DNA from 2 places in the Exiguobacterium sp. U13-1 genome. Region 2 is predicted to be linked to the other one. Evidence: riboswitches for the same ligand, from Rfam matches in the RefSeq annotation. Region 2 holds a riboswitch; the other holds the start of a gene.
What was found. Region 2 has a riboswitch for thiamine pyrophosphate ahead of thiT (energy-coupled thiamine transporter ThiT). Riboswitches for the same ligand answer to the same signal wherever they lie in the genome.
Positions count from the first base shown of each region.

Region 1: another riboswitch for thiamine pyrophosphate. It lies ahead of ESP131_RS08555 (thiamine phosphate synthase); the one in region 2 lies ahead of thiT (energy-coupled thiamine transporter ThiT).

Region 1 is NZ_CP015731.1:1,682,431-1,688,016, forward strand. It holds gene ESP131_RS08540 (MFS transporter) at 118-1,302, opposite strand; gene ESP131_RS08545 (OsmC family protein) at 1,493-1,918, shown strand; gene nagZ (beta-N-acetylhexosaminidase) at 1,915-3,135, shown strand; TPP riboswitch at 3,192-3,294, shown strand; gene ESP131_RS08555 (thiamine phosphate synthase) at 3,377-3,970, shown strand; gene ESP131_RS08560 (FAD-dependent oxidoreductase) at 3,967-4,911, shown strand; gene thiS (sulfur carrier protein ThiS) at 4,908-5,108, shown strand; gene ESP131_RS08570 (thiazole synthase) at 5,111-5,586, shown strand, end outside.
Region 2 is NZ_CP015731.1:2,470,200-2,475,785, reverse strand. It holds gene pknB (Stk1 family PASTA domain-containing Ser/Thr kinase) at 1-983, shown strand, start outside; gene rsgA (ribosome small subunit-dependent GTPase A) at 1,009-1,914, shown strand; gene rpe (ribulose-phosphate 3-epimerase) at 1,917-2,573, shown strand; TPP riboswitch at 2,596-2,705, shown strand; gene thiT (energy-coupled thiamine transporter ThiT) at 2,767-3,327, shown strand; gene ESP131_RS12945 (thiamine diphosphokinase) at 3,329-3,931, shown strand; gene ESP131_RS12940 (amino acid permease) at 3,986-5,389, opposite strand; gene rpmB (50S ribosomal protein L28) at 5,530-5,586, opposite strand, start outside.

The sequences.
Region 1 (5,586 bases), 790 kb from region 2:
TCCTCTACTACAACATAGTCCCCATCATACTGAAAAATCATCAGCGAGATGGGGACTATCATCATAACGTCATCGAACCGTCATCGACCTGTTACAAAAAAGGATAAGGTAACGGTTTCATGACCGTTGATCGAGGCGATGACTGATTGCAGTTAATAAAGCAGCAACGAGCGCAACCAGTCCACCGACGAGTGCCGTGTTCATCATCGGACCGTTCGCATAGACGATGCCACCGAGTGCCGAACCAAAAGCAATCCCGACGTTACTCGCAACCGGCATCAATGAAGCGGCGAGTCCTTTTGCTTCCGGATTGAACTTTTTAGCAAGGTCGATCAAGTAGATCTGTGTCGAAGTCGTTAGTAAAATCGACATCAACGACATCAAGGCGATGTTGAACAGACCAAGCGGAAGGGATGCTGTCGTGAAGTATAACGCAGCAAGAACGACTGCTTGCACGACGAAGACGAACCGTAAGCGTCCCATCGGATTTTTGCTAGCAATCTTTCCGGCAAGGATGTTACTGAAGATCGAGACGACGCCGTAAGCGAGCAAGATCGGACTGATCCACGTTTTCGCAATCCCAAGTTCTGTTTGAAGAATTGGTACGAGGTACGTGTAGACGACGTAGGTTGCCCCAAACCCAAATGACGGAATGAAGAAGGCGATCAGGATCCGTGGGTTGGCGAGCAATCCGAGCTGTTCCTTAATCGAACCAGAACCCGTCGATTGCTGGACCGGAACGATCTTTAAAACAGCGAGGAACGCGATTATTCCCATGACCGTCGTCAGCCAGAACGTGGCTTCGAAGCCAGCGTGTTGCCCGATGAACGTACCAATCGGAACACCTAAAACGTTCGCAAGTGTAAAACCACCGAAAATGAACGAGACGGCAACACCGCGCTTCGCGACAGGTACACCGTCACTTGCGACGACCATTGCGAGTGAGATCAAGACACCAGTCAGGATGGCTGTCAGAATGCGGGTTGCGAGCAATACTTCGTAACTTGGTGCAAAACTACTGGCAAGATTCAATAGTATCCAAGCAAGTAAGAGACGTAGGATCAGGCGACGCCGTTCCAGATGACCGGTCATCGACATGACGATCGGCGTACCAATCGCAAAGGAAATGGCAAAGGCCGAGACGAGCGTACCGGCTGTTGCGATCGTGATATCAAGGGCTGAGGAGATTTCAGCGAGGATCCCGACGATGACGAATTCGCTTGTTCCGAGAACGAATGTCAGGAGCGACAACGTAGCAATCAAGAGCCAATCGCGTCGACTTAAACGAGTAGTAGGTGACATGGATGATTCCTCAATTCTAGCGCTTGCGCGCGAAACTATGAGTAACAGGATAGCATGAAACGATTTCGTCGGGTATCGCAAAGCGAGATTTCGGGAAAAGAACCATTATTCGAAATAGCGTGTGAATTTCCAGGCTTGCTATTTTTTGCGTATACTACAGAAGAAGACTAATTATAAAGGAGTGGAAACGATGCAAGCGACAGTGACATGGAACAAACAGATGGGGTTTAGTGGACAGACGGAATCAGGGCATCATCTTGCGATGGACGCAGCACCCGAAAACGGTGGTGAAAACCAAGCACCACGACCGACCGAACTCTTGCTACATGCCGTTGCCGGCTGTACTGGAATTGATATCGTCTCGATTTTAGAGAAGATGCGCTTGACGATCACCCATTTCGAAATGGATATCGAAGGAGAACGGGCAGAGGATCATCCGCGACGTTTTACGTCGATCTCGATTCATTACCGGCTTGAAGGTGATCTCCCGGAAGATAAGGTCCGTCGTGCCATCTCGTTATCAAAGGATAAATATTGTTCGGTCTCGCAATCCCTGAATGCTGAGATTTCTGTCTATTATTCGATCAATGGTGTGCGGAGCGAGGATCCTTTGTGAAGAAAGTCGTACTGATCGGTTGCCTGTTGCTTGCAGGGTGTGCACAGGAGACGACGGAACCAACGAAACCATCACAATCAGAAACGAAGCAACCGACAGAAGAAAAGAAACCGAAACCTGAACCGACGAAAGAAGATCGACAACAAGCACAACTAAAGCAACAATTAAAAACGATGTCGACGTCAGAAAAGATCGATCAACTGCTCTACATCGGAGTCGCCGGCACGGAACTTTCAGCAGATGACCGGAAACTGTTAAAGACGCATGCGATTGGTGGGGTCTTACTGCTTGGCGGAAACATCACGTCGGAAGAGCAACTCTTGACGTTCACGCGTGCGATTCAAGAGACGAACCAAAAACCGTATGCGTTCGTCGGGATTGATGAAGAAGGCGGACGCGTCAGCCGGGTACCGGATCAACGATTACGTCTACCGACGAGTCAACGGATGGCGCAAGGAGCAGATGATGCGAAAATGGAAGACGTCGGACGTACGCTCGGACATTTGTCACGTTTTTATGGCTTCAACATGGACTTCGCGCCGGTCCTTGACGTCAACAGTAATCCGAACAATCCGATCATCGGCGACCGTGCGTTAAGTGCTGATCCGAATACTGTCGCGACGCTTGGTACGGCCCTGATGCACGGGATGCAGGAGACGGGAACGATTCCAGTCGTCAAACATTTTCCCGGTCACGGCAATACGAGTGTCGATTCCCATGTCGGGCTACCGAAAGTGACGGCATCAAAGGAAGAATTGAAGCGGACGGAACTGTTACCGTTCCAAGAAGCGATTCAAGAGGGCGCCGAGATGGTGATGGTCGCCCATATTCTCTATCCCGCATATGACGATACGAATCCGTCCTCGCTCTCAAAGCCGATCTTGACTGACCTCTTGCGTCAGCAACTCGGATTCAACGGTGTCATCATCACAGATGATCTCGTCATGGGGGCGATCACGAAACAATATGGTCTCGCGGAAGCGGCACGTCAGTCGCTCGTCAACGGAGCTGATATGGCGATGTTTTCAGAGGCAGGTGCTTACACAAAGGTTCATGCTGAAGTGATGCAAGCCGTCAAAGAAAAGACGCTGACGCCGGAGATGCTCGATGGCAAAGTGATACGCATCCTGAAGCTAAAGCAGACGTATGCCGACAGCCAAGAGCAACAGCGACCAACGAAATCGGAACTGATTCAGCAAGTGGAAGCGCTCAACTAGGACTAGCGAAGCAAAGCGACTCATGCTAGACTAATGGGGCAAGCCAATTAAACACGAAAAGACACTAGGGGAGTCTCCCAGCAGACTGAGACGGAAGTATCCGGACCCTTTGAACCTGATCTAGTTCGTACTAGCGGAGGGAAGTGGCTCGAAACCTTAGATATCCTTAGCGCTTCAGCGTATTTTCGGACCACTCCCTTCAACATCGGGAGTGGTCCTTTTTCGTATGGAAAGGAAGGACATGATGCGTTTACATCTCATTTCGACGGGCTCCATCCATCCGATTGACGAACTAAAGACCTTTCAATCCCTTCAACCTTATACGGATCAGCTGCATCTACGAGAACCGAACTTATCAGCGGCAGAATTACTGGATCTGATTGAAGCGCTCCTTGCGCACGGTTATTCGCCGGATCAGTTAACCGTTCATGATCGGGTCGATGTCGCCCATGTCACTGGCATCGGTGTGCAATTGACGCGACGGTCCTTGCGTGTCCGTGATGTCCGACGTCATTTTCCGAATCTCGTTATCGGGAAATCGGTCCATTCATTAGCAGAGGCACTGGCAGCTGAAGCGGAAGGAGCCGACCGACTGCTGTACGGTCATATTTATCCGACAGCGTCGAAGCCGGACGTGCCACCACGAGGTATTGACGCCTTGAAGCAAGTCGTCACCTTCACGACGAAACCAGTCATTGCGATCGGTGGGATTACACCAGAACGCATGCCTGAAATCGCAGCGACCGGTGTAACCGGAATCGCCGTCTTATCGGGTATTCTCGGTCAATCGGATCCACTCGCCGCCGTCAAGCATTATCAGGGGGTACGGGTATGACGAATCACATCATCATCGGCGGTGGAGTCATCGGTTTGACGCTTGCTTACGGTCTCGCCTGTCAGAATGAATCCGTCGTCGTCTTAGAACGCGGAGCAGGTGGACAAGGAACGAGTCGCGCGGCTGCCGGAATGCTTGCGACGGACATCGAGCTGAGAGAGGAATTGCATGCACTTGCCGCGCGAAGTCGACGTCTGTATCCGTTGCTTGCACGTCGTCTCGAGCGAGAGACAGGCATCGACTGTGGATACCGGGAACAACCATTTTTGTTAAAGCGTAAAGGACGCGAGCATCTGTTTCCAGCTGTCGGTCAAATCGATCCACGACGACTGACGACTGCATTGATGTATGCCTTACACGCACGTGGCATATCGATTGAAGAACAGGTGGAAGTCACACGCATCGAAGAGAGCGATGACTTCGTCAGGATCGAGTCGAACGCGGGAACGTGGACCGGACGAACGGTGACGGTTGCTGCCGGACGGGGTTCGCAAGCCTTGCTCGATACAGCCGGCATTTCGATTGCGACATATGGGGTCAAAGGGGAATGTCTCGCAGTTCGTCTCGCGGGTCAGCCGTTACGCTCGATCCTGTTTGACGACGCCGTCTACCTCGTTCCGAAAGCAGACGGTCGGATTTTGATCGGTGCGACCGAACTGCCGCACGACGAGACGGTCGGTGTCAGTGTCGCAGGGGTCACGTCATTGCTTCAAGCAGCAGAACGACTGTATCCACCGATTCGTGACGCGGTCATCGAAGAAGTCTGGTCCGGTGTACGACCACAAACGGCGTCCGGCTTGCCATATATCGGAGTCGCCGATTCATCCCGTCGGATCTTCCTAGCGACGGGGCATCATCGGCATGGCATATTACTCGCACCGGCGACAGCGGAAGTCTTGGTAAATACATTACGGTTGATTCAGAAGGAGGAAGTCCGATGAACATTACGATTAACGGCAATGACCACACGATCGATCAGATTGAAACGATCGAGGACATGCTCACGCAACTTGGCTTAGGGGAAAAGTTCGTCATCGTCGAACAGAATCGACAAATCATCGATCGCGTGGCGTATGGTCAGACGGTCGTTCGGGACAATGACACATTTGAAATCGTTCATTTCGTAGGAGGAGGATAAATATGCTGAAAATTGGAGAAAAGACATTTGAATCACGCTTGTTACTCGGAACAGGGAAATATACGGATGCTACCGTACAGCAAGAAGCAATCGATGCGTCTGCTTCACAAATCTTGACATTCGCCGTCCGTCGGCTCGATATCTTCGACAAACAACAAGCGAATTTCTTGGAGTCGCTTGATTTAGCGAAGTACGATTTACTGCCGAACACGGCAGGTGCGAAGACGGCGGAAGAAGCTGTTCGGCTTGCGAAGCTTGCGCGGGCATCCGGTATGTGTGACATGGTCAAGGTTGAAGTGATCGGTTGCGACAAGACGTTACTACCTGATCCGATCGAGACGTTACGGGCTTCTGAAGAATTACTCAAAGAAGGTTTCATCGTCTTACCGTATACGTCGGACGATGTCGTCCTTGCACGGCGACTCGAAGAACTCGGTTGTCACGCCATCATGCCGGCAGCGTCACCGATCGGTTCCGG
Region 2 (5,586 bases):
CACCGGAAAAGAAAAAGAAAAAACGCTGGTGGATCGTTCTCTTATTGCTCGTTTTACTCGGTGGAGCGGCTACGACGTTTGCGATGTGGCCGGATCCAACGGTCACCGTACCATCTGTCGTCAAGACAGATGGAGACGATGCGGAAACGAAGCTTGAGAAACTTGGATTCGTCGTCGAGACGACAGAACGAAATAGCGATACAGTCGATGAAGGCGATGTCATTAGTCAGACACCGCGTGAAAATGCACAAGTCAAAAAGGGTTCGACGGTCAACTTGGTCGTCTCTACAGGTAGTGCTCCGGTCGAAGTACCAGATGTGACAGATGACGCTGAAAAAGAGGCGATTGCAACATTAAAAGAGGCTGGATTCGCAAAAGTCGAGGTCGAACGTGAAAAGTCGGATGAAATTGCGCGAGGTAATGTTATCCGGCAATCGATCTCTGCTGGAACGGAAGTGATTGCAAAAGAACAGACGATTACGATCACTGTCTCGGAAGGAACGTCATCCTTTGAATTGAAAGACTTGACGAACTTATCGAGTGATGAAGCGAAAGCGTATCTCGATGAAATGGGTCTCGACGGTACGTTTGAACAAGAATTCTCGAGTGATGTCAAGCTCGATCAAGTCATCCGTCAATTCCCACAAGCAGGGGCACAAGTCGAACCAAACGACTCTGTGACCGTCTTCATCTCAAAAGGTGAGGAAGAAAAAACGGTGACGGCAACGTTCCCTGAAAAGGTCGTCTATGATGCGGTCAGCGAGAACGAGGACGAGGAACCACCGAAACAAGTCATACGGATTGAGACGGAAGACGCGAAAGGGAAGCGGACCGTCATCGAGGAATCGATTGATCAAGATGAGACATTCGACGTGCCGGTGACGATTGATCCAGGAGAAGAAGGAAAAATTACGATCTATAAAGACGATACGGTGTATCGTTCAAAAACCATCACGTACAATCAAGCAAAAGACGCACAATGAATGTGATGAAAAAGGAGTGCATAGGATGACGGAACAACGCATCGAAGAGAATCGAGAAGGAACGATCATACGTCTGCAGGGTGGCTTTTATGATGTCATGACACCAGAAGGAGAGGTCCGTTCACGGGCAAGAGGGAATTTCCGAAAACGCGGCATCAGTCCAGTCGTCGGAGACGAGGTCGTTCTTCATATCGAAAGTGAGACAGGATATATTCTCGAAGTGAAGGAGCGGGACAACTTTTTAGTACGCCCTCCAGTCGCGAATATCGACCAGGCATTGCTCGTCGTCTCGGCGGCAGAACCTGATTTTTCAGCGCACTTGCTCGACCGATTTCTCGTTTTGATCGAAGCGAAGGAAATTCAACCCGTCATCCTATTGACGAAGATGGATTTGCTGGACGATGTCAAAGGACCGGCTGTCCGAGAGGCGATTGCCGCTTACCGGAAGATTGGGTATACGGTCATCGAGACATCAAGTGAGACGTTGGCAGGTATTGAGCAAGTCCGTCCGTTACTTGCTGGAAAAACAAGCGTTCTCGCCGGACAATCCGGTGTCGGGAAAAGTTCATTGCTCAATGCACTGGAGCCCTCTCTTGATTTAGAAACAAGTGCCATCTCGAAATCACTCGGACGCGGACGTCATACGACTCGCCACGTCACATTGATGCCGCTTGCCGAAGGATTGATTGCCGATACGCCAGGTTTCTCGAACCTCGATTTTCCGTATGATATGGAAATCGAGGATGTACGGTGGAGTTTCCCTGAATTCGTGGCTGTACAAGATGATTGCAAATACCGAGGTTGCTTGCATTTGAATGAACCCGGTTGTGCCGTCAAGGAAGCCGTCGAAGCCCAAGAAATCATGTCCTCTCGTTATGAGAACTATGGTATGTTTATAGACGAAATCAAGAATCGAGCCCGGAGGTATTAAAGATGATTAAAATTGCACCATCTATTTTATCAGCAGATTTTGCGAATCTCGAACGCGATGTTAAAGCAGTCGAAGCAGCAGGCGCGGACTATATCCATTTTGATGTCATGGACGGTCAGTTCGTACCGAACATCTCATTTGGATTACCTGTGCTTAGCAGCTTACGTCAAAAGACGGATATGATTCTCGATGTCCATTTGATGATCGACCAGCCAGAACGTTTCGTCGAGGATTTCGTCAAAGCAGGGGCGGACATCGTGACGTTCCACGTCGAAGCGACGAATCATGTCCATCGTGTCTTGCAACAAATCAAAGCAGCGGGCGCAAAGGCAGGGGTCGTCTTGAATCCCCATACGCCATTATCAACGATTGAACACGTCCTTGAGGATGTCGATATGGTTTTATTGATGACGGTCAATCCGGGCTTCGGTGGACAAGCCTTTATCGAGCGTGTCATGCCGAAACTTGCAGCACTCGCGCAAATGAAAGCAGATCGTGGTCTGACATTTGAAATCGAGATTGACGGTGGCGTCAATCCGGAAACGGCAAAGCTTTGCATCGATAACGGTGCGAACGTTCTCGTCGCAGGATCAGCAATCTACAATGCACCAGATTATGCGGAAGCGATCACTAGCATTCGTCAAGGGGCTGCCGTATAATAAGAACGAGAAAACGAAATATGATGACCGCAAGGGGTGTCGCTTGAAAAGCGGCTGAGAGGAGTCTTTTAGACTTTAACCCTTCGAACCTGTTCCGTTCAAACGGACGTAGGGATGTGGCGCACGCAGGCAGTACGGCGTTCGTCGTACTGCCTTTTTGCGTCCTCTCGTACAATGAAGGAGGAAAAACAGCATGAAACGGTTACAAATGATGATGGAAATTGCCATCTTCGCCAGTCTCGGAGTCGTCTTTGATTTACTGATTCCATTCAAAATGCCACAAGGAGGCTCAATCAGCTTAGCGATGCTACCGATCTTCGTCATGGCATTTCGCCACGGTGTCGTCGGAGGGGTCGTCACGGGAGCGCTTGTCGGTACGATTCAATTGATGTTCGCTCCACAAGTTTTGACGATCGTTCAACCGATGCTTGACTATACGATTGCGTATGGTGTCGTCGGATTAAGTGGTCTGTTCGCGCGTCAAGTCAGACTAGCCGCGCGCAATGGACAAAAGAAAAGCTTGATGGCGTTCGTTCTCCTTGCGACGTTATTAGGCGCAGGACTCCGTTATATCTGTCATGTCATCAGTGGAATCGTCTTTTTTGCCGAGTATGCAAAAGGTCCAGTCGTGGAGTACTCTTTTGTCTATAACGCAACGTATATGGTTCCTTCGTACATCTTATGTGGAATCGTAGCAGGAATTCTATTTACGACTGCGCCACGCTTACTCCGTTATTCGGCACGAGGCGTCTGAGATGCGGGCGATTCTCGTCTGTGCCGGTCCGCGAGAAGAAGCGCCGGATTTACGGACGTTTTGTCAGCCAGGTGACTTTATCGTCGGTGTCGACGGTGGTGTTCAGACGATTGAATCGTTTGGGCTGACATGCGACCTGACGATTGGTGATTTTGATTCGCTTGGTTATGTACCAGAAGGGGCAATCGTTCATCCGGCCGAGAAAGATGAAACGGATCTCGAACTGGCACTTCGTACAGTCTCAGAGAAGAAACAGTTTGAGGATACCTTCATTATCGGGGCGACAGGTGGGCGGCTCGACATGACCGTCCAAAATGTCTATTTGTTGAAGCGATACCCAGAGGCACGACTCGTGACGAAACGAGAAGAGGTACGATACTTGGCTGAGGGAACGTATGCAGTCGAAGCAGGGAGCTATCATTATCTTTCGTTCATTCCACTCGTACCATCGACTTTAAGCTTATCCGGAGTCAAATATCCACTTGATGCACATCCAGTACCGGTCGGAGGTTCCTTGACCGTCAGTAATGAATGGTGTGCGTCAGAAGCGAAGGTAGAGCTCCATCAAGGAGAACTATTGATGATGCGGACGCTTAAGGAATAGCACAATCATAGGAAAGAGGCCGTGGATGACTCCGCGGCCTCTTTTTAGATGAAATTATTCTTCGAGTTGAGAAGGGGCGACACGGATGTCGCTTTGAGCGGATAGATGTTTTCCTTTGACGAAGAGATGATAACTTCCCCACATGACAAGGAAGAAAGGAACACCGATGTATAGAGCGATTCGTTGATCCGCTTGAAACGCAAGACTGACGAGGACGACGACGTTAAGTGTCAACGAAATCAGTGGTAACACCGGATAGAGTGGTGTCTTGAATTTCAGTTCGGATACATCGTGTCCGTTTCGGACGAACTGACGACGAAATGCAAGCTGAGAAGCAGAGATTGAAATCCAGCCGACTTGAGCCCCGAGTCCGGCTAAGGACAAGAGCCAAATGAAGACGGTATCTTCTGCGAAAAATGCGGTCAGAAGCGATAACATCGCGAACATCATCGTAAAGAGCAACGCCCGCATCGGCACACCATGTGCATTGACGTAAGATAATTTCTTTGAAATCATCCCTTCTTGCGCCATTGCCCATAACATCCGAGTCGCCGCATATAATCCGGAGTTTCCGACGGACAATAGTGCCGTCAAGACGACGATGTTCATCAAATCAGCAGCGTACGGAATACCGATCGCATCAAAGACCATGATGAACGGACTGCTGACTCCGCCAGCTGTTTCATACGGAATTAATGCACCAACGATCGTAATCGATAAGACGAAGAAGATGAACGTCCGCCAGACTGTATTGCGGATGGCTTTTGGAATCGATTTTTCTGGCGTGTCGGACTCCCCAGCCGCAACACCGATCAATTCCGTTCCTTGGAAGGCGAAGTTGACAGCAATCATCGTCGTCAAGACGCCAAGAATCCCGTTTGGAAACCAACCGCTTGCCGTAAAGTTCGCGAATAACGAGGTTGGACGATCTGCTTCCATCGGTAACCAGCCGAACCAAGCAGCGCCACCTAGAATGATGAAGAAAAGGATCGCGAGGACCTTCAAACTCGAGAACCAGAATTCGGCTTCACCGAATGCTTTGGCTGAGACGGCATTCAGACCGAACAGTAAGACCGTAAAGACGGTACACCAGACGACGACGGGTACATTCGGAAACCAGCGGTCCATCAAACTGCCAGCTGCCGTGATTTCGAGTGCGACCGTCACGGCCCAGCCGAGCCAATAAATCCAACCGACGGCAAAGCCAATTCCTGGTCCAATGAAGCGGGTCGTATAGGTCTGGAAGGACCCCGAGACCGGCATATAGACCGCTAATTCCCCTAGACATAACATCGTCAGATACATGATGGTCCCACCCACGATGTAACTGAGGACCGCCCCGAGAGGTCCTGCTTGTGAAATCGTTAATCCTGACCCTAAAAATAAGCCTGTCCCGATGATTCCCCCGAGTGAGATCATGAACAGGTGTCGACTCGTCATCTCTCGTTTGAGTTGCATGATGACTTCCCCCAATTCTGACAAAATAAAGTACGTTCCTATTGTAAGCGTTTTCAATAAAAGCGACAATTAGTTTATGAGAAAAATAAATGAGGGTATAAAAAAACCGGAAGGGAAGATTCCCATCCGGTGGTTGCGCCTTATACGCGTTCGACTTTACCTGATTTAAGAGCTCGAGCTGAAACCCAAACCTTTTT